Regions from separate parts of the Streptomyces sp. NPDC051320 genome, predicted to be linked through region 2. Evidence: riboswitches for the same ligand, from Rfam matches in the RefSeq annotation. Region 2 holds a riboswitch; each other region holds the start of a gene.
The links. Region 2 has a riboswitch for cobalamin ahead of AB0M87_RS27320 (HoxN/HupN/NixA family nickel/cobalt transporter). Riboswitches for the same ligand answer to the same signal wherever they lie in the genome.
Positions count from the first base shown of each region.

Region 1 (5,798 bases), on a different contig from region 2:
AGGGTGACATCAGGGTCACCAAGACCGTGGTGAACAAGGGCGGCAACGTCATCGTGGGGGTACATGACGTCAAGACGTTTTCGGTCGTCTTCACGGTCAGGGACAACTCCGGGGTGAAGGGCATCAGCCACGCCGACGTCTTCAACACGGCGAACAACTACGGAGTCGCGGACCTCACCGGGAAGAGCTGCCGCAAGTCGAGCAGCACGACATCGGTCTGTACGGCGACCTTCAAGGCCGACCCGGCCTGGTTCAAGTCGTCGGTGGACATCGACCCGAACGCGCTCGCCGGGACCTGGCAGGTCAACGCCACCGTCCAGGCCCGCGACGGTGACTACTGGATCCATGACCGGCTCGCGCTCTTCGACTTCAAGCGGGCGTCGACCCTCACCACCAACGCCACGCCCGAACCCGTCCGCAAGGGCGGAAAGCTCACCGTCAGGGGCAAGCTCGCCCGTGCCAATTGGAACGACCTCAAGTACCACGGCTACAGCAAGCAGAACGTCAAGCTGCAGTTCAAGAAGTCCGGGGCGTCCTCGTACACCACGGTCAAGACGGTGAAGACCAACGCCACCGGCAACCTCAGCACCACGGTCACGGCGACCGCGTCGGGCTCCTGGCGCTGGAGCTTCTCCGGGACACACACCACCATGGCGATCACCGCGCCCGGCGACGCCGTGAAACTGCGCTAGGAAGGGAGCCGGGCGGGCGCTGTGCCCGCCCGGCTCGTGTGCCGGAGCCGCCTCTAGAACTCGTCGTCGAAGGAGACCGAGCCTTCGACCGCGATCTGGTACGCCGAAGGCCGCCGCTCGAAGAAGTTCGTCAGCTCCTGGACCCCCTGCAACTCCATGAAGGAGAACGGGTTCTCCGAGCCGTACACCGGCGCGAAACCCAGACGCGTGAGCCGCTGATCGGCGACGCACTGGAGATACTCGCGCATCGACTCGGTGTTCATCCCCGGCAGACCGTCTCCGCAGAGGTCACGGCCGAACTGCAGCTCCGCCTCGACCGCCTCCCGCATCATGTCGGTGACCTGCTGCCGCAGCGCGTCGTCGAAGAGCTCGGGCTCCTCCTTTCGGACCGTGTCGACGACCTCGAACGCGAAGTTCATGTGCATGGTCTCGTCCCGGAACACCCAGTTCGTGCCCGTCGCCAGACCGTGCAGCAGGCCACGCGAGCGGAACCAGTACACGTAGGCGAAGGCGCCGTAGAAGAAGAGCCCCTCGATGCAGGCCGCGAAGCAGATCAGGTTCAGCAGGAAGCGGCGGCGGTCGGCCCTGCTCTCCAGTCTGTCGATCTTCTCCACCGAGTCCATCCAGGTGAAGCAGAACTGCGCCTTCTCCCGGATGGACGGGATCTCCTCGACCGCGTCGAACGCCGCCGCCCGGTCGTCCGGGTCGGGCAGATAGGTGTCGAGCAGCGTCAGGTAGAACTGGACGTGCACGGCCTCCTCGAAGAGCTGACGGGAGAGATAGAGCCGCGCCTCCGGGGAGTTGATGTGCTTGTAGAGGGTGAGCACCAGGTTGTTGGAGACGATCGAGTCGCCCGTCGCGAAGAACGCGACCAGCCGTCCGATCATGTGCTGCTCGCCCGGTGAGAGCTTGGCCAGGTCGGTCACGTCCGAGTGCAGGTCGACCTCCTCCACCGTCCAGGTGTTCTTGATCGCGTCGCGGTAGCGCTCGTAGAAGTCCGGGTAGCGCATCGGACGCAGGGTCAGCTCGAAACCCGGGTCGAGCAGGTTCCTGCGCGACGCGGTCGTCTCCGGGTGGGTGGTCATTACTGGCAGGCCTCGCAGGATTCGGGGTTTTCGAGGGAGCAGGCGACGGCGTCCTCGTCGGGCGCCGGAGCCTGTACGGGGACGGTGGCGGCGGACGCGGCCCGCGCGATCCGGGTCGCCGGGCGCGAGCGCAGGTAGTACGTGGTCTTCAGGCCCTGCTTCCACGCGTAGGCGTACATCGAGCTGAGCTTGCCGATGGTCGGCGTCTCCAGGAACAGGTTCAGCGACTGGCTCTGGTCCAGGTACGGCGTACGGGCGGCCGCCATGTCGATCAGCCCCCGCTGCGGGATCTCCCATGCCGTCCGGTACAGGGCGCGGACATCCTCGGGGATCCAGCTGAAGCCCTGCACCGAGCCGCTGGCCTCGCGCAGCGCCTCCCGGGACTGTGCGTCCCAGACCCCCAGCCGTTTGAGCTCGTTGACCAGGTACGCGTTGACCTGAAGGAATTCACCGGACAGCGTCTCGCGCTTGAAGAGGTTCGAGACCTGCGGCTCGATGCACTCGTAGACGCCGGCGATCGAGGCGATGGTCGCGGTCGGCGCGATCGCGAGAAGCAGCGAGTTGCGCATGCCGCTGCGCGCGATACGGGCGCGCAGCGCTTCCCAGCGTTCCGGCCAGGCGGGAGCGGTGTCGTAGTGGTCCGGATGCAGCACGCCGCGGGCCGCACGGGTCCTCTCCCAGGCGGGCAACGGGCCACTGAGCTCCGCGAGCTCGCAGGACGTCTCGTAGGCGGCGAGCATGATCCGCTCGGCGATCCGGGTGGACAACTCCCGTGCACGGGGCGAGTCGAAGGGCAGCCGCAGGGTGAAGAAGACGTCCTGCAGACCCATGACGCCCAGGCCCACCGGACGCCACTTGGCGTTGGACCGGCCGGCCTGCTCGGTCGGGTAGAAGTTGATGTCCACCACCCGGTCGAGGAAGGTGACGGCGGTGCGGACGGTCTCGTCGAGCCGCTCCCAGTCGATGGAGTCGCCGGAGACGAAGGCGCCGACGTTGACCGAGCCGAGGTTGCAGACGGCGGTCTCGCCGTCGTCCGTGACCTCCAGGATCTCGGTGCACAGGTTCGACGAGTGGACGACGGCGCCGGGCTCGGCGGTCTGGTTGGCGGTGCGGTTCGAGGCGTCCTTGAAGGTCATCCAGCCGTTGCCGGTCTGCGCCAGGGTGCGCATCATCCGTCCGTACAGCTCCCGGGCGGGGATGGTGCGCCGGGCGAGCCCCGCCGCCTCCGCCTCGCGGTACGCCGCGTCGAACGCGTCGCCCCACAGGTCGGCCAGTTCGGGGACGTCGACGGGGGAGAAGAGCGACCAGTCGCCGTCCGCGTCGACCCGGCGCATGAACTCGTCGGGGATCCAGTGCGCCAGGTTCAGATTGTGCGTACGCCGCGCCTCCTCACCGGTGTTGTCGCGCAGTTCCAGGAACTCCTCGATGTCCGCGTGCCAGGTCTCGAGGTAGACGCAGGCCGCCCCCTTGCGCCGGCCGCCCTGGTTGACGGCGGCGACCGACGAGTCGAGGGTGCGCAGGAAGGGGACGATGCCGTTGGAGTGGCCGTTGGTGCCGCGGATGAGCGAACCCCGGGAGCGGATCCGGGAGTACGAGAGGCCGATTCCGCCGGCGTGCTTCGAGAGCCTGGCGACCTCGTGATAGCGACGGTAGATCGAGTCGAGCTCGTCCAGCGGCGAGTCGAGGAGATAGCAGGACGACATCTGGGGGTGCCGGGTGCCGGAGTTGAAGAGGGTGGGTGAGGAGGGGAGGTAGTCGAGCCGGCTCATCAGGCCGTACAGCGCGGCGACTTCGTCCACGGCGCGTTCCGACGCGTCATCGGCCAGCCCGCAGGCCACCCGGAGCATGAAGTGCTGCGGGGTCTCGATGACCTGGCGGGTGATCGGGTGGCGCAGCAGGTAGCGGCTGTAGAGGGTGCGCAGGCCGAAGTATCCGAAGCGGTCGTCGGCGCCGGTGTCGATGAGCGCGTCGAGGCGCGCCCCGTGCCGTCGTACGAAGTCCGCTGTGCGGTCCGCGATCAGGCCCTCGCGGTGGCCGACGCCCAACGAGGCGGAGAACGACACCGCGCCCTGCCCGGCCGCCTCTTCGGCGATGGTCCGGGTCAGCAGCCGCGCCGCCAGCTGTGAGTAGGCCGGGTCCTCCGAGATGAGTCCCGCGGCCGCCTCGGTGGCGAGCTCCCGCAACTCCGCCTCGTCCGACCCGGCGTGGCGACCGCGCAGCGCGGCGGCGGCGACCTTGCCGGGGTCGGTGTCGGGGAGGCCGGCTGTGAGGTCGGTCAGAAGCCGCAGCAGTGCGGTTCCCGGGGCGTCCGTCAGCCGTCCCCGGACTTCGGCGGCAGGTGCGGTGGGCGCGGTGGTCACGGTGCGCTCTCCCTCGCTCGGCCGGGCCGGGCGGAGGAGACGCGGGTGCGCACGGGTGCACCGCAGGGCAGCGCACCGCACAGCATCCGCCGGCCCAACCGCGAGGCCCGGACGGTTCCCATCCGGTTCGGTCGAGCCGGATGCGCCGTCGGCAGGTCCTCGGACTCCACGGTGCGCGAAAGCGCACTGTTCACACCGTTGCGGGACAGTTCCGGATTCGCACCGGATTCCCCTGCGGCGACAGCGAGCCTGAGCATACATGTGGTGGGCGTTGGTTGTGTCACCCCCCATATCTTGTGTCGCGGTGGTGTGCCGGGCCCTGTGTCAGAGTGTCAGGGCGTACGTCATCAGAGGGAGCCCCGGGACCGGCTCCCAGTCCCGCTCGGGGGTGCGCAGGAAGCCCAGCCCGGCGTATATCCGGTGCGCGCCGAGCATGGCCGGCTGGGTCGAGAGAACGAGCGCCGACACCCCCTCGGTAGCCTTGGCACGCTCGATACAGGCGCGCACCAGCGCCTCGCCGGCCCCCGCCGACGCGCCTTCCGGGCGACCGCCAACATCCGGAATTCGGCCTCGTCGGCCCGGGCTATGTCGGCCCATTCGCTCCCGGGCGGCGCGTAGGTCACCCCGCCGAGGATCCCGCCCTGGCCATCTGCCGCGACCAGCACTTCGGCGTCGGCGGCACGCCGTGCCACGGCGCGCAGCTCGGTCGGATACGGGTCGTCGGCGCCGAAGTCCAGCAAGCCGTCGCCGAGGTAGGCCTGCGCGGTGATGTCGCCGAGCTCCTCGTACTCCCCGGGGTCGGCCACTCTGATGGTGATGTCCATACGGCGAAGTCTGCCGCACGGGTCCGACAGCCGGAGGTGGCCGAAAGGCGAAGGCGGACGAAAGGCGGAGGGGCCGTACCGCTCACCACCGGTGAGCGGTACGGCCCCTCCGCAGGCGGGCCAACGGCGTGTCAGTGCCCGCCCGGCGCACCCGCCGTGGCCGGCGGGAGCTCCACCTGGACTCCGGGATCACCGGCGTCCGCCGTGTAGTCCTCCGGCGAGGTCTCGTCGATCCCCGCCGGTGCCTTGACGGCGTTGAGGACGAAGGTCAGCACCACCGTCACCACGACGTTCATGACGAAGGCGGTGAGACCGATGTAGCCGATCTCGCCGAGACCCGGGATCTCCTTGGAGGACCCGCCGAAGTGCTTCTGCGTGGGGCTGGCGACGCCGTAGGCGGCGAGTGTCCCGTAGACCATGCCGACCGCCCAGCCGGCCAGCAGCGCCCAGCGGTGGAACCACCGGGTGAAGAGGCCACCGACGAGTGCGGGCATCGTCTGGAGGATCCAGATGCCGCCGAGCAACTGGAAGTTGATCGCGACCGTCTTGTCCATGGAGAGGACGAAGATCAGCGCGCCGACCTTCACCACCAGCGAGACCAGCTTGGAGACCTTGGCTTCCTGCGCCGCTGTCGCGTCCGGCTTCAGGAAGTCCTTGTAGATGTTGCGGGTGAAGAGGTTCGCGGCGGCGATGGACATGATCGCCGCGGGGACCAGGGCACCGATGCCGATGGCGGCGAAGGCCACCCCGGCGAACCAGTCGGGGAACATGTTCTCGAACAGCTGCGGGATCGCCAGCTGGCCGTTCTTGACCTTGACGCCGGCCGCGATCGCCATG
Region 1 covers NZ_JBFBAL010000001.1:604,613-610,410, reverse strand. Annotated here, with positions in the region: gene AB0M87_RS02950 (hypothetical protein) at 1-692, shown strand, start outside; gene AB0M87_RS02945 (ribonucleotide-diphosphate reductase subunit beta) at 746-1,777, opposite strand; gene AB0M87_RS02940 (ribonucleoside-diphosphate reductase subunit alpha) at 1,777-4,137, opposite strand; cobalamin riboswitch at 4,270-4,405, opposite strand; partial or broken gene AB0M87_RS02935 (GNAT family N-acetyltransferase) at 4,462-4,961, opposite strand; gene mctP (monocarboxylate uptake permease MctP) at 5,093-5,798, opposite strand, start outside.
Region 1: linked by a shared signal. The riboswitch ahead of AB0M87_RS02940 (ribonucleoside-diphosphate reductase subunit alpha) and the one ahead of AB0M87_RS27320 (HoxN/HupN/NixA family nickel/cobalt transporter) in region 2 are both predicted to bind cobalamin.

Region 2 (5,798 bases):
GATGACGGCCACGATGACCACGGTCGGGGTGCTGACACCCGCGGCGATGACGGCCATCACGATGCCGAGGCCGAACAGGTTGGCGTACAGCACGGGTGCGGTGCCGTAACGGGCCTGCAGGCGCGGGGCGAAGAAGACGCTGAAGGCGGCCACCAGGAGCCCCCAGCCGGTGAAGACCAGGCCGAGCTGATGGGCGCTCAGCTCCATGGGGTAGGGGGCGTAGCCGAGCATGGTGAAGAAGCCCCAGTTGTACAGCAGGGCCATGATCCCCATGGTCAGCAGTCCGCGGTGGCGCAGCGCCCTGAGCGGGGCGAGGGGCGACGTAGCACGTTTCGGCTTGGGCAGGTCGGGGACGAACGCGATGGTCGCGGTCAGGGCGATGGCCATCAGGATCGCGACGCCGAAGAACGGGCCGCGCCAGCTGATGCCGCCCAACTCCCCGCCGAGCAAAGGGCCGACGGCGATGCCGAGTCCCAGGGCGGTCTCGTACAGGATGATCGCCCCGCCGAAGCCGCCGCTGGCCGATGCGACGATGACGGCGAGGGAGGTGGCGATGAACAGCGCGTTGCCCAGCCCCCAGCCGGCGCGGAAGCCGACGATGCCGTTGATGGAGCCGGTACTGCCGGCCAGGGCGGCGAAGACCACGATGACCGCCAGGCCGATGACGAGGGTGCGCTTGGCGCCGAGGTGGCTGGAGACCCAGCCGACGAAGAGCATGGCGACGGCGGTGACGATCAGGTAGCTGCTGAACAGCAGGGAGACCTGACTGGGCGAGGCGTGCAGGCTCTTGCCGAGGGCGGGGAGGATCGGGTCGACCAGGCCGATGCCCATGAAGGAGATGACGCAGGCGAACGCGACGGCCCAGACGGCCTTCGGCTGCTTGAACGGGCTGGCGGTCTTCCCGTGCGAAGCACTCATGTGCGGTTCTCTCTCCTTACGTTGGCGGGGAAGCGGGGAAGCGGCGAAACGTCGCCACAACGGGTGGTTTCAGGAGCGCGCCTGCCGGTCCTGGATCGCACGAGCCAGCGCCGGCAGCGCAAGCGTCACCGCATGCTGTTCGGATTCCGTCAGCTCTTCGATCAGCTGCTGCAGCGCCTCTGTTCGCTCGGTGCGCCGCTGACCGAAGACCTCCAGGCCGAGGTCGGTGGCTTCAACCAGGACGCCCCGGCCGTCACGGCTGTCGGTGGTGCGCCGTACCAGGGCCGCGCGTTCCATACGGGTGACGAGCTGGGTCATGTTCGGTTGCGAGACCCCCTCCGCCCGGGCCAGTTCGGTCAGCCGGGAGGGGCCCTCGCGGCCCAGCCGGCCCAGCGCCGAGGAGGCTGCGGTGCTCAGGCCGCCGGCGGTCGCGCTGTGCCGCACGTAGCGAACGATCCGCTCTACGGCGGTCATCAGCTCTTCCGGGGATGCGTCGGATGCGTCGGACGCCTCGATGAGTGGGGCGTCCGGGTCCATAACCCGCTTATGCATAGGGTCATTATGCATATAGATGTAGGTGGAATCAATACCCACGCCGACGGGCGCTACCCGTGGGCGCACCGCCCCAACAGGTCGGCCACCGCGCCGTCGACGATGCGGTAGCGGACCACCCGGCCGTCCTTGTCGCCCGCCACCACACCCGCGGCCCGGAGGAGGCGCAGGGCCTGGGAGACGGCCGGGTCCTTCATGCCGGTGGCGACCGCGAGGTCGGACACGGCGATGGGGCCCGCCCGGTGGACTGCGATCAGCAGGGCGAGCCGTCCGGGGTCGGCCAGCAGGGAGAAGCGGTCGGCCCAGGAGCGGACGTGATCGGGCTCTCCGATGGCGGCGATGGCGTCACAGACCCGGTGGTCGTCGATGATGCGGTGGCCGGCGCGCTCGGCGGGAACGAGGTGCATGCGGTGATCCTTGCACGTCGGCATCTGTGATCTTCGGCACCTGCGCAACTGTGCAGGCTTGCAAGCGTTGTTGTCGGCAACCTAGGGTGGGCCGGGTCGTGGTGTTCGGGAAGACCGGTGACAGGCCCTCATAAGCCTCAGACCGGAGCGGCCCTCGCCACTGTGATCGGGGAGTTCCCGGCCCATGACACCACTGGCCGCAGAGCGCGGCTGGGAAGGTGGGCCGGGGGCGAGCGTCAGCGAACCCGTAAGCCAGGAGACCGGCCACGGCATCTCACGAAGTGATCCACGAGGTGCTGGAGCGTGACCGTATGACCCTGCCCCACTCAAGCCTGCCCCCCTCAGGCTTGCCCGACACAGCTGCGCCCCACTGCGGTGCGTCTCATCAAGCCGCGCCCCACCCCACCGCGTTCGCCTGGCGACGCTCGGACACCCTCCGCACGGCTGGACTGCTCGGCGTGATCGCCGCCCTCCACGTGGTGGCTTTCGGCATCCTGTTGCTGCTGGTGGTGCCGCGGCACTACGAGGTCGGCTCCCAGGCGTTCGGCATCGGCCTGGGCGTCACCGCCTACACGCTCGGCATGCGGCACGCGTTCGACGCGGACCACATCGCCGCAATCGACAACACCACGCGCAAGCTCATGGCCGACGGCAAGCGGCCGGTGTCCGTGGGCTTCTGGTTCGCGCTGGGGCACTCCAGTGTCGTCGTCGCGATGGCGGCCCTGGTCGCCGGGGGAGCGCGCCTCGCGGGCGTGCTGGCCAGCGAGAACTCAGGTACCCACCAGATGCTCGGCGCCGTCAGTACCACCATCTCCGGTTCCTTCCTCTACCTCATCGCGGCGCTGAACCTGGTGGCGTTGTTCGGCATCCTGCGGGTGTTCAGGTCGATGCGGGCGGGACGGTTCGACGAGACGGAGCTCGAAGCGCAGCTGGATTCCCGGGGGTTCATGAACCGCATCCTGGGCCGCTTCACGAAGTCCGTCAGCCGGCCGGGCCAGATGTATCCGCTCGGCTTCCTCTTCGGTCTCGGCTTCGACACCGCCACCGAGGTCACCCTGATGGTGATGGCCGGCAGTGGCGCCGCCGCCGGGATGCCCTGGTACGCGATCCTGTGCCTGCCGCTGCTGTTCGCCGCGGGGATGAGCCTCTTCGACACCCTCGACGGCACGTTCATGAACTTCGCGTACCAGTGGGCGTTCTCGAACCCGGTACGCAAGGTGTTCTACAACCTCGCCATCACCGGCCTGTCGATCGCCGTCGCCTTCTTCATCGGCACCATCGAGCTGGTCACCGTCCTGCACGACAAACTCGACCTCAAGGACGCGGTGACCGACTGGGTAGCCGGCCTCGACCTGGGCAACGTCGGTTACATCATCGTGGGTCTCTTCGTGGTGGTGTGGGCGGCGGCACTGGGTTACTGGCGGATAGCCAGGGTCGAAGAACGCTGGACGGCCCGCACCGCGGACGGGGGCTGAGCCGGCGCGTCAGTCGCCGCTGGGGAAACCTGCGGTCCGCCAGACGCTGCCGTCGGGCCGGACGGCCAGCGCCTCGTAACCCTCCAGCGACTCCAGCCAGTCGCGCGCGTCCTCGCCCCGGGCGAACGCGGCGGTGGCGTAGGCGTCCGTCAGGGTCAGCCGGGGGCCGGTGACCGTGACGGAGGCGAGCCCGGTGGCGGGCTTGCCGGTGTGCGGGTCGAGGATGTGGGCGCCGCGTTCCGCGGTGCCCGAGGTGGCGACCGCCAGGTCCCGGCCGGTGACGACGGTGGCGAGTTCGCCGGGGGACAGCGGGTGGGCGACACCGATGCGCCAGGGCGTGCCGGGGGACGCCTCGCCGCGCAACTGGAGGTCGCCGCCGCCGTTGACGCAGGCGTTGTGTGCGCCGGCCTCATGCAGGAGCTGCGCGGCGGCTTCCGTCGCCCAGCCCTTGACGAGCCCGGAGGGGTCGAGGCTGCCGCCCGGGGTGGCGGTGAACCAGCCGTGGCTGGTCTCGTCCGCCGTCCTGCAGAGGGCGAGTACGTCACGGACCTCGGGCGGGCAGGCCCCCAGGGTGGTCTCGCCGCGTCCGAGGCGGCTGATGGCGCTGTCCGGGCGGTAGGTGGAGAACACCGCGTCGACGTGGTGCAGTCCCCGGACGGCTTCGGCCAGCGCGCGGTGGATGGCGGCGGTGGGCGTGTCGCGGATGTCGAAGGAGAAGACCGTCCCCATCACGTGCTCGACGTGGCGCAGCCCGCGCCCGGCGTCAGGCACCGGCCTTGTCCAGTGCGCTCTGCAGTGACTGGATGTAGCCCTGGCTGGTGTAACTCGCACCGGATACGGAGTCGATGTGGGCGCTCTGCGCGCCCAGCGCCTCCTGGGTCAGCCGGGGCACGGAGTAGGAGGCGATCTCCTGGTCCCGGCCACCCCGGTCCGGGACCTGGAGCACCTTTACGGCGGTGAGCTTGCCCTTGGCCAGGGTGACCGCGACCTGCACCGGGCCGTACTGGGTGTCGACGGCGTCACCGGTGAAGGTGCCCGTTCCGCTCCCGGCGCCCGCCTGCGCGCTCGCCGTGGCGTGCGGGGAGGAGCCGGTCGTGGCGTGCGGGGCCGAGCCGGCCGTGGACCTCGGCGATGCGGCGGCGAGGGCGGGCAGCTGGTGCGGTTTGAGCGAGAGCAGCGCGACGACCAGGGCACTGAACCCGGCGGAGGCGATGACGGCACGACGCATGGCGTTCTCCTAAAGGGCGAAGGACTCGTGGTGGATACGGCGGCCGGGCACACCCGCATCACGCAGTGCGCCGATCGCGGCCTCCGTCATGCCGGGCGGGCCGCAGAGATAGACGTCGTGGGCGGCCAGGTCGGGGACGAGAGAGCCCAGACCCCGCGCGGTGAGCGGCGAGGAGAACCGGGCCGGCTCGTCGACCACGTAATGGACCGTCGCGCCACGGTGCGCGGCGATCGCGTCGAGTTCACCGCGCAGCGCCAGATCCTCGGGGCGCCGGGCCCGGTAGATGAGGGTCACCTGTCCGGGCAGGGTCTCGAACAGGGCGCGCAGCGGAGTGATGCCGACGCCTCCGCCGAGCAACAGCACCTTGGGCACGGTGCGGCGGTCGGCGGTGAAACCGCCGTACGGGCCCTCGGCCCACACCCGGGTGCCCGGAGCCAGCCCGGCGAGCGCCGCACTGTGCCCGCCCGCCGTCTTCACGGTGATCCGCAGCGCATGCGGGGTCGCGGGAGCGGAGAGCGAGTACGGGTTGGCGGTCCACCACAGCCCGCGGGTGAGGAAGCGCCAGCGCAGGAACTGGCCGGGCGCCGCGCGGAATTCGTCCAGGTTGCGCCCGGTGAGATGGACCGACACGACACCCGGCGCCTCGGGGTGCACGGCGGCCACCCGCAGACCGTGGCGCAGTCCGCGCCGCAGCGGGACGGCGAACCGGTACCAGGCCAGCAGAGCCGAGACGCCGAGGAAGAGGGCGTACCAGGCGAGCTGGGCGGGGCGGTTCCCGACGAAGTCCGCACCGTTGGAGAGCTGGTGGCCGAAGGTGAGGAAGACCGCCAGATAGGTGGCGAAGTGCAGGTAGTGCCAGGTCTCGTAGCTCATCCGGCGGCGGGCGGCGCGGGCGGAGAACACCGCGGTGGCGAGGAACAGCAGGAAGCCGATGGTGCCCTTGAGCAGGTCGGGGTAGTGCAGGACCAGGGTGGTGGTCTGGCCGACCAGCGTGGTGTGGGAGGTGACGGAGTAGCCCCAGATGATCAGCAGGGTGTGGGTGAGCGCCAGCGAAATCGTGTACCGGCCGCCCATGGCGTGCCAGCGGGCCAGCCGGTCCGTGCCGATGCTGTGGTCCAGCAGCGGGACGCGGGCCATCAGCGCCAGCAGCACCGCGCAGCCGTAACCGGCGAGCAGCCCGGAGATGCGTCCCGCGCCGGTCAGCCAGCCCGCCGGACC
Region 2 covers NZ_JBFBAL010000014.1:88,883-94,680, reverse strand. Annotated here, with positions in the region: gene AB0M87_RS27335 (MFS transporter) at 1-918, opposite strand, end outside; gene AB0M87_RS27330 (MarR family transcriptional regulator) at 988-1,455, opposite strand; gene AB0M87_RS27325 (metalloregulator ArsR/SmtB family transcription factor) at 1,524-1,877, opposite strand; cobalamin riboswitch at 1,945-2,161, shown strand; gene AB0M87_RS27320 (HoxN/HupN/NixA family nickel/cobalt transporter) at 2,159-3,352, shown strand; gene AB0M87_RS27315 (FAD:protein FMN transferase) at 3,362-4,081, opposite strand; gene AB0M87_RS27310 (FMN-binding protein) at 4,116-4,580, opposite strand; gene AB0M87_RS27305 (ferric reductase-like transmembrane domain-containing protein) at 4,590-5,798, opposite strand, start outside.

Region 3 (5,798 bases), on a different contig from region 2:
AGTCGGCCACCACCCCGGTCGTGGCGTCGTACCCGAAGAGGTAGTCGACCGTGGCGGCGAGTTCGAAGGCGCCCTTGTAGCCGTGCCTGCGCATCGCGGCGATCCATCGCGGATTCACCACCCGGGCGCGGAACACCCGGGAGGTCTCCTCGACCAGCGTGCGGGTACGGACCGTTTCGGGCCGGGTGGAGTCACCGATGTAGGCCTCCGGAGCTGCCCCCTTCAGGGCGCGGACGGTGGCCACCATGCCGCCGTGGTACTGGAAGTAGTCGTCGGAATCGGCGATGTCGTGCTCGCGGGTGTCGGTGTTCTTGGCGGCGACCGCGATGCGCTTGTACGCGGTCTCCATCTCGGCACGGGCCGGCCGGCCGTCCAGTTCACGGCCGTAGGCGTAACCGCCCCACACCGTGTAGACCTCGGCGAGGTCGGCGTCGGTGCGCCAGTCCCGGGAGTCGATGAGCTGGAGCAGACCGGCGCCGTACGTGCCCGGGCGGGAGCCGAAGATACGGGTGGTGGCGCGGCGTTCGTCGCCGTGCTCGGCCAGGTCGGCCTGGGCGTGCGCGCGTACGTGGTTCGCTTCGGCCGGTTCGTCGAGGGAGGCGGCCAGCCGTACCGCGTCGTCCAGCAGGCCGATGGTGTGCGGGAAGGCGTCGCGGAAGAAGCCGCTGATACGCAGGGTGACATCGATGCGGGGCCGGCCGAGGTCGGAGAGCGGGATGGGCTCCAGACCGGTGACCCGGCGGGAAGCGTCGTCCCAGACCGGCCGGATGCCCAGCAGGGCGAGCGCCTCCGACACATCGTCGCCGGAGGTGCGCATCGCGCTCGTACCCCACAGCGAGAGGCCCACCGAGGTCGGCCAGTCACCGTTGTCGGTGCGGTAGCGCTCGAGAAGGGAGTCGGCCAGGAGCTGTCCGGTCTCCCAGGCGAGGCGTGACGGCACGGCCTTCGGGTCGACGGAGTAGAAGTTCCGCCCGGTCGGCAGGACGTTGACCAGTCCGCGCAGCGGCGACCCGGATGGTCCGGCCGGGACGAAACCGCCGCTCAGCGCGTGCACGGCGTGGTCGATCTCATCGGTGGTGGCGGAGAGCCGGGGAACGACCTGGCGGGCCGCGAAGTCCAGGATGTCGGCGACCTCCCGGGGGTGGCCGGAGGCGACACGGCCGACCGCGGCCGGATCCCAGTCCGCGTCCTCCATCGCCTGGACCAGGGCGCGGGCCTCCTCCTCCACGGCGTCGGCGGAAGTCCGGGTGGCGGCCGCCTCGTCGAGGCCGAGCGCCTCGCGCAGACCGGGCAGCGAGGTCGTACCGCCCCAGATCTGACGGGCCCGCAGGATGGCGAGGACCAGATTGACCCGGGCCGCACCGGCCGGCGGCGCCCCCAGCACATGGAGGCCGTCGCGGATCTGCGCGTCCTTGATCTCGCAGAGCCAGCCATCGATGTGCATGATGAACTCGTCGAAGCCCTCGTCGTCCGGGCGGTCCTCGAGGCCCAGGTCGTGGTCCAGCTTCGCGGCCTGGATCAGCGTCCAGATCTGCGCCCGGACCGCCGGCAGCTTGGCCGGGTCCATGGCGGCGATGGCCGCGTGCTCGTCGAGCAGTTGCTCCAGGCGCGCGATGTCCCCGTAGGACTCGGCGCGGGCCATCGGCGGCACCAGGTGGTCGACCAGGGTGGCGTGCACCCGGCGCTTGGCCTGGGTTCCCTCACCCGGGTCGTTGACCAGGAAGGGGTAGACGAGCGGCAGATCACCCAGCGCCGCGTCGGGGCCGCAGGCCGCGGAGAGCCCGGCGTTCTTGCCGGGCAGCCACTCCAGGTTGCCGTGCTTGCCGAGGTGCACCATCGCGTCCGCGCCGAAGCCGCCGTCCTCGCGGGCGGCCTGAATCCAGCGGTAGGCGGCCAAGTAGTGGTGGGAGGGCGGCAGATCCGGGTCGTGGTAGATCGCGATCGGGTTTTCGCCGAAGCCGCGCGGCGGCTGGATGAGGATGAGCAGATTGCCGCGGCGCAGCGCCGCGAGCACGATGTCGCCCTCGGGATTGCTGCTGCGGTCCACGAACATCTCGCCGGGTGGCGGGCCCCAGTGCCGCTCGACCGCGTCGCGCAGTTCCCGGGGGAGCCGGGCGTACCAGCGCCGGTAGTCGGCGGCCGGAATACGGACCGGATTGCGGGCCAGCTGTTCCTCGGTGAGCCACTCCTGGTCGTGGCCACCTGCCTCGATCAAAGCGTAGATCAGCTCGTCACCGTCGCCGGACTCGAGTCCCGGTACCGGCTCGTCGCCGAAGTCGTAGCCGTCCGCGCGCAGTCGGCGCAGCAGGGCCACGGCACTGGCAGGGGTGTCGAGACCGACCGCGTTGCCGATGCGTGAGTGCTTCGTCGGGTAGGCCGAGAGGACCAGCGCGAGCCGCTTCTCCGGGTTCGGCACGTGGCGAAGCCGTGCGTGGCGTACGGCGGTTCCGGCGACCCGGGCGGCCCGCTCCGGGTCGGCCACATAGGCCGGCAGCCCGTCCTCGTCGATCTCCTTGAAGGAGAACGGCACGGTGATCAGCCGGCCGTCGAATTCCGGCACCGCGATCTGGCTGGCGGCGTCCAGCGGCGAGACGCCCTCGTCGTTCTCCTCCCAGGCGCTGCGGGAGCCGGTCAGACAGAGCGCCTGCAGGATCGGTACGTCGAGCGCGGCGAGCGCACCCGCGTCCCACGCCTCCTCGTCGCCGCCCGCCGACGCCGCGGCCGGCTTGGTGCCGCCCGCCGCGAGGACGGTGGTGACGATCGCGTCGACGCCGCCGAGTGCGTCGAGCAGTTCGGGTTCGGGGGCGCGCAGCGAGGCGACGTACAGCGGCAGCGCCCGGCCGCCGGCGTCCTCCACGGCGCCGCACAGCGCGTCGATGAACGCGGTGTTGCCGCTCATGTGGTGGGCCCGGTAGTACAGCACCGCGACCAACGGGCCGCCGGCCCCCTCGCGTTCGGTGCGCTTCAGCGGGCCCCAGGTGGGGGCGGCGGCGGGCGGGTCGAAGCCGTGGCCGGTGAGCAGCACGGTGTCGGAGAGGAAACGGGCCAGCTGTTCGAGATTGCCGGGACCACCGTGCGCCAGGTAGGCGTGCGCCTCGGCGGCGATGCCGATGGGCACCGTGGAGGCTTCCATCAGCTGGGCGTCGGGGGCCTGTTCACCGGTGAGGACCACCACCGGCCGGTCACCGGAGAGCAGCAGGTCGATGCCCTCCTGCCAGGCACGCAGCCCACCGAGCAACCGGACGACGACGAGGTCGGCACCGTCCAGCAGAGCGGGCAGCTCACTCAGATCGAGCCTGGCCGGGTTGGCGAACCGGTACGGCACGGGGCCGCCCGCCGCACGGGCGCTGAGCAGGTCGGTGTCGGAGGTCGACAACAGCAGGAGCACGCGGCGCCCGGCCTTCCTCGGGGTCCGCGCCCCGGGCAGTGAGAAAACGGCGGGAGTTCCTGGCTCATCCGGTTCGCACCGGATTCACAGTGGCGGGACCACGCCGGATTCTCACCGGGCTTCCTCCCCGAGAAGCTGTTGTCCGACCCCCGCTGGGCTCGGGGCGTCTGGCACGCACGCTCGCGGCGTTGCCAAAATGCCCTAATAGCTCCGCTATGAGGACACTCCGGCGCCTTGCGATCGCACGCACCAGACGCCCTGAGCTGGTCCAACGGGGGTCGGACGACAGCTTCTGACGCCGTCTTCGGCGTTGACGGGCCGAGTGACCCGTCGAGCCGATACTAGCGGCCGGTGCCCCGGCGCGGGGCAGTCGCCCGGTGTGATGGTCGGTATGCTCGCCGCCATGCCACCGGCCAGCTCGTCCGCGACGACCAGCGACGACTCCTCGATGCGGGACCGCGGCGACGCCTGCCCCGGCGCGCTGCGGCTGCACTCGGCCGACGACGGCGCGCTGGCCCGCGTCCGGATTCCGGCCGGGATACTGACCGGACGGCAGGCCCGGGCCTTGGCGGACGCCGCCGAACGGCTGGGTGACGGCCGCCTGGACATCACCTCCCGGGGCAATATCCAGCTGCGCGGACTGGGCGACGACTGCGGCGGCGAACTGGCCGCCCTGCTGGACGGCGTGGGCCTGCTGCCGGCGCCCCGGCACGAACGCGTCCGCAACATCGTCGCCTCGCCGCTCTCCGGACTCGACGCGGCGCACCTGGCGAACGGAACGGGTCGAACGGACGTACTGCCGTGGGCAATGTCACTCGACCGGTTTCTCTGCGCGAGTGAGACGGCCACCGCGCTCTCCGGGCGTTTCCTCTTCGCATTCGACGACGGGCACCAGGACGTGGCCGCGCTCGGCGCCGATGTGACGGTGTGGGCCCGGCCGGACGGACAGGCGCTGATCCGCATCGGGGACGACCCGGACGCGCTCCGCATCCCGGCGAAGGACGCCGCGCGGGCCGCGCTGCTCGCCGCCGAAGTCTTTCTCGCCGTCTCCGGAAACGGCGGTACCCGCGCCTGGCGCGTACGCGAACTCGTCGACCCCGATCACCTCTTCGCGCTCTCCGCATCGCAGTTCGCCCGCCGCCTCGCCGCGGCCGGCATCACCGCGGAGCAGCACAGCGCAGCGCCCTCAGGCCCCACTTCGATGCCGCAGCCGGGCATCGTCGCGGGCTCCGACGAGCGCAGCGCGCTGTCGGTGGTGGCGCCGCTGGGGCGGCTGACGTCCGCTCAGTGGCGGCTCCTGGCCACGGTGGCCACCCAGCTCGGTGCGGACGAACTCCGCGTGACACCCTGGCGGGGCGTGGTTCTCCCGGGTCTGCCGACCGCCGGGGCGCCCGGGGTGCTGTCCGAACTCGCCGAGGCCGGACTGATCACCGACACCGCGTCCCCCTGGTGGGGAGTCGGCGCCTGTACGGGGTTGCCGGGCTGCGCCAAGTCACTGACCGACGTACGGGCCGAGGCGGCCGCCACTGCCGCCGCCGGTCACGGCGGGCTGCCGGTGTACTGGTCGGGCTGCGCACGCCGGTGCGGGCACCCGCCGGGGACCGCCTGGGTGGATGTGGTCGCCGCCGCATCCGACGGCTACGACGTCTTCGGCCCCGGTGCGACCGGCCGGCGGAGTGTGCCCACGGCGGAGATCGCCGACGCGGTCGCGGCGGCCCGTACCCCTTCAGCACCCTCACCACAGACCGCGTCCCCAGCACAGACCGCGCCCCCAGCACAGAGATGAGCGAGAGCATCGTGTTCGAGTACGAGAAGGACGGCGCGGCCATCTACCGCCGGTCCTTTGCCACCATCCGCGCCGAGGCGGACCTCACCGGCCTGCCCGCCGACGTCGCCCAGGTCACCGTGCGGATGATTCACGCCTGCGGCATGGTCGACCTGGTGTCGGACGTCTCGTACACCCCCACAGTGGTGGCCCGCGCACGTGCCGCGCTGCGGGCCGGTGCCCCGATCCTGTGCGATGTCGCCATGGTCGCCAGCGGAGTCACCCGCAAGCGTCTCCCGGCCGACAACGACGTGCTGTGCACCCTCTCCGACCCGTCCGTCGCGGACCTCGCCGCCCGGCTGGGGACCACCCGCAGCGCCGCCGCGCTGGAGCTGTGGCGCGACCGGCTCGAGGGCGCCGTGGTGGCCGTGGGCAACGCGCCCACCGCGCTGTTCCGACTGCTGGAGATGATCGAGGAGGGGGCTCCCCGTCCGGCCGCGGTCATCGGCGTCCCGGTGGGGTTCATCGGTGCGGCCGAGTCGAAGGACGCGCTGGCCGCCCACCCATCGGGCCTGGACCACCTGGTGGTGCGCGGACGGCGCGGCGGCAGCGCCATCGCCGCCGCGGCGATCAACGCGATTGCGA
Region 3 covers NZ_JBFBAL010000003.1:449,086-454,883, reverse strand. Annotated here, with positions in the region: gene cobN (cobaltochelatase subunit CobN) at 1-3,388, opposite strand, end outside; cobalamin riboswitch at 3,423-3,556, opposite strand; gene cobG (precorrin-3B synthase) at 3,792-5,174, shown strand; gene AB0M87_RS09710 (precorrin-8X methylmutase) at 5,171-5,798, shown strand, end outside.
Region 3: linked by a shared signal. The riboswitch ahead of cobN (cobaltochelatase subunit CobN) and the one ahead of AB0M87_RS27320 (HoxN/HupN/NixA family nickel/cobalt transporter) in region 2 are both predicted to bind cobalamin.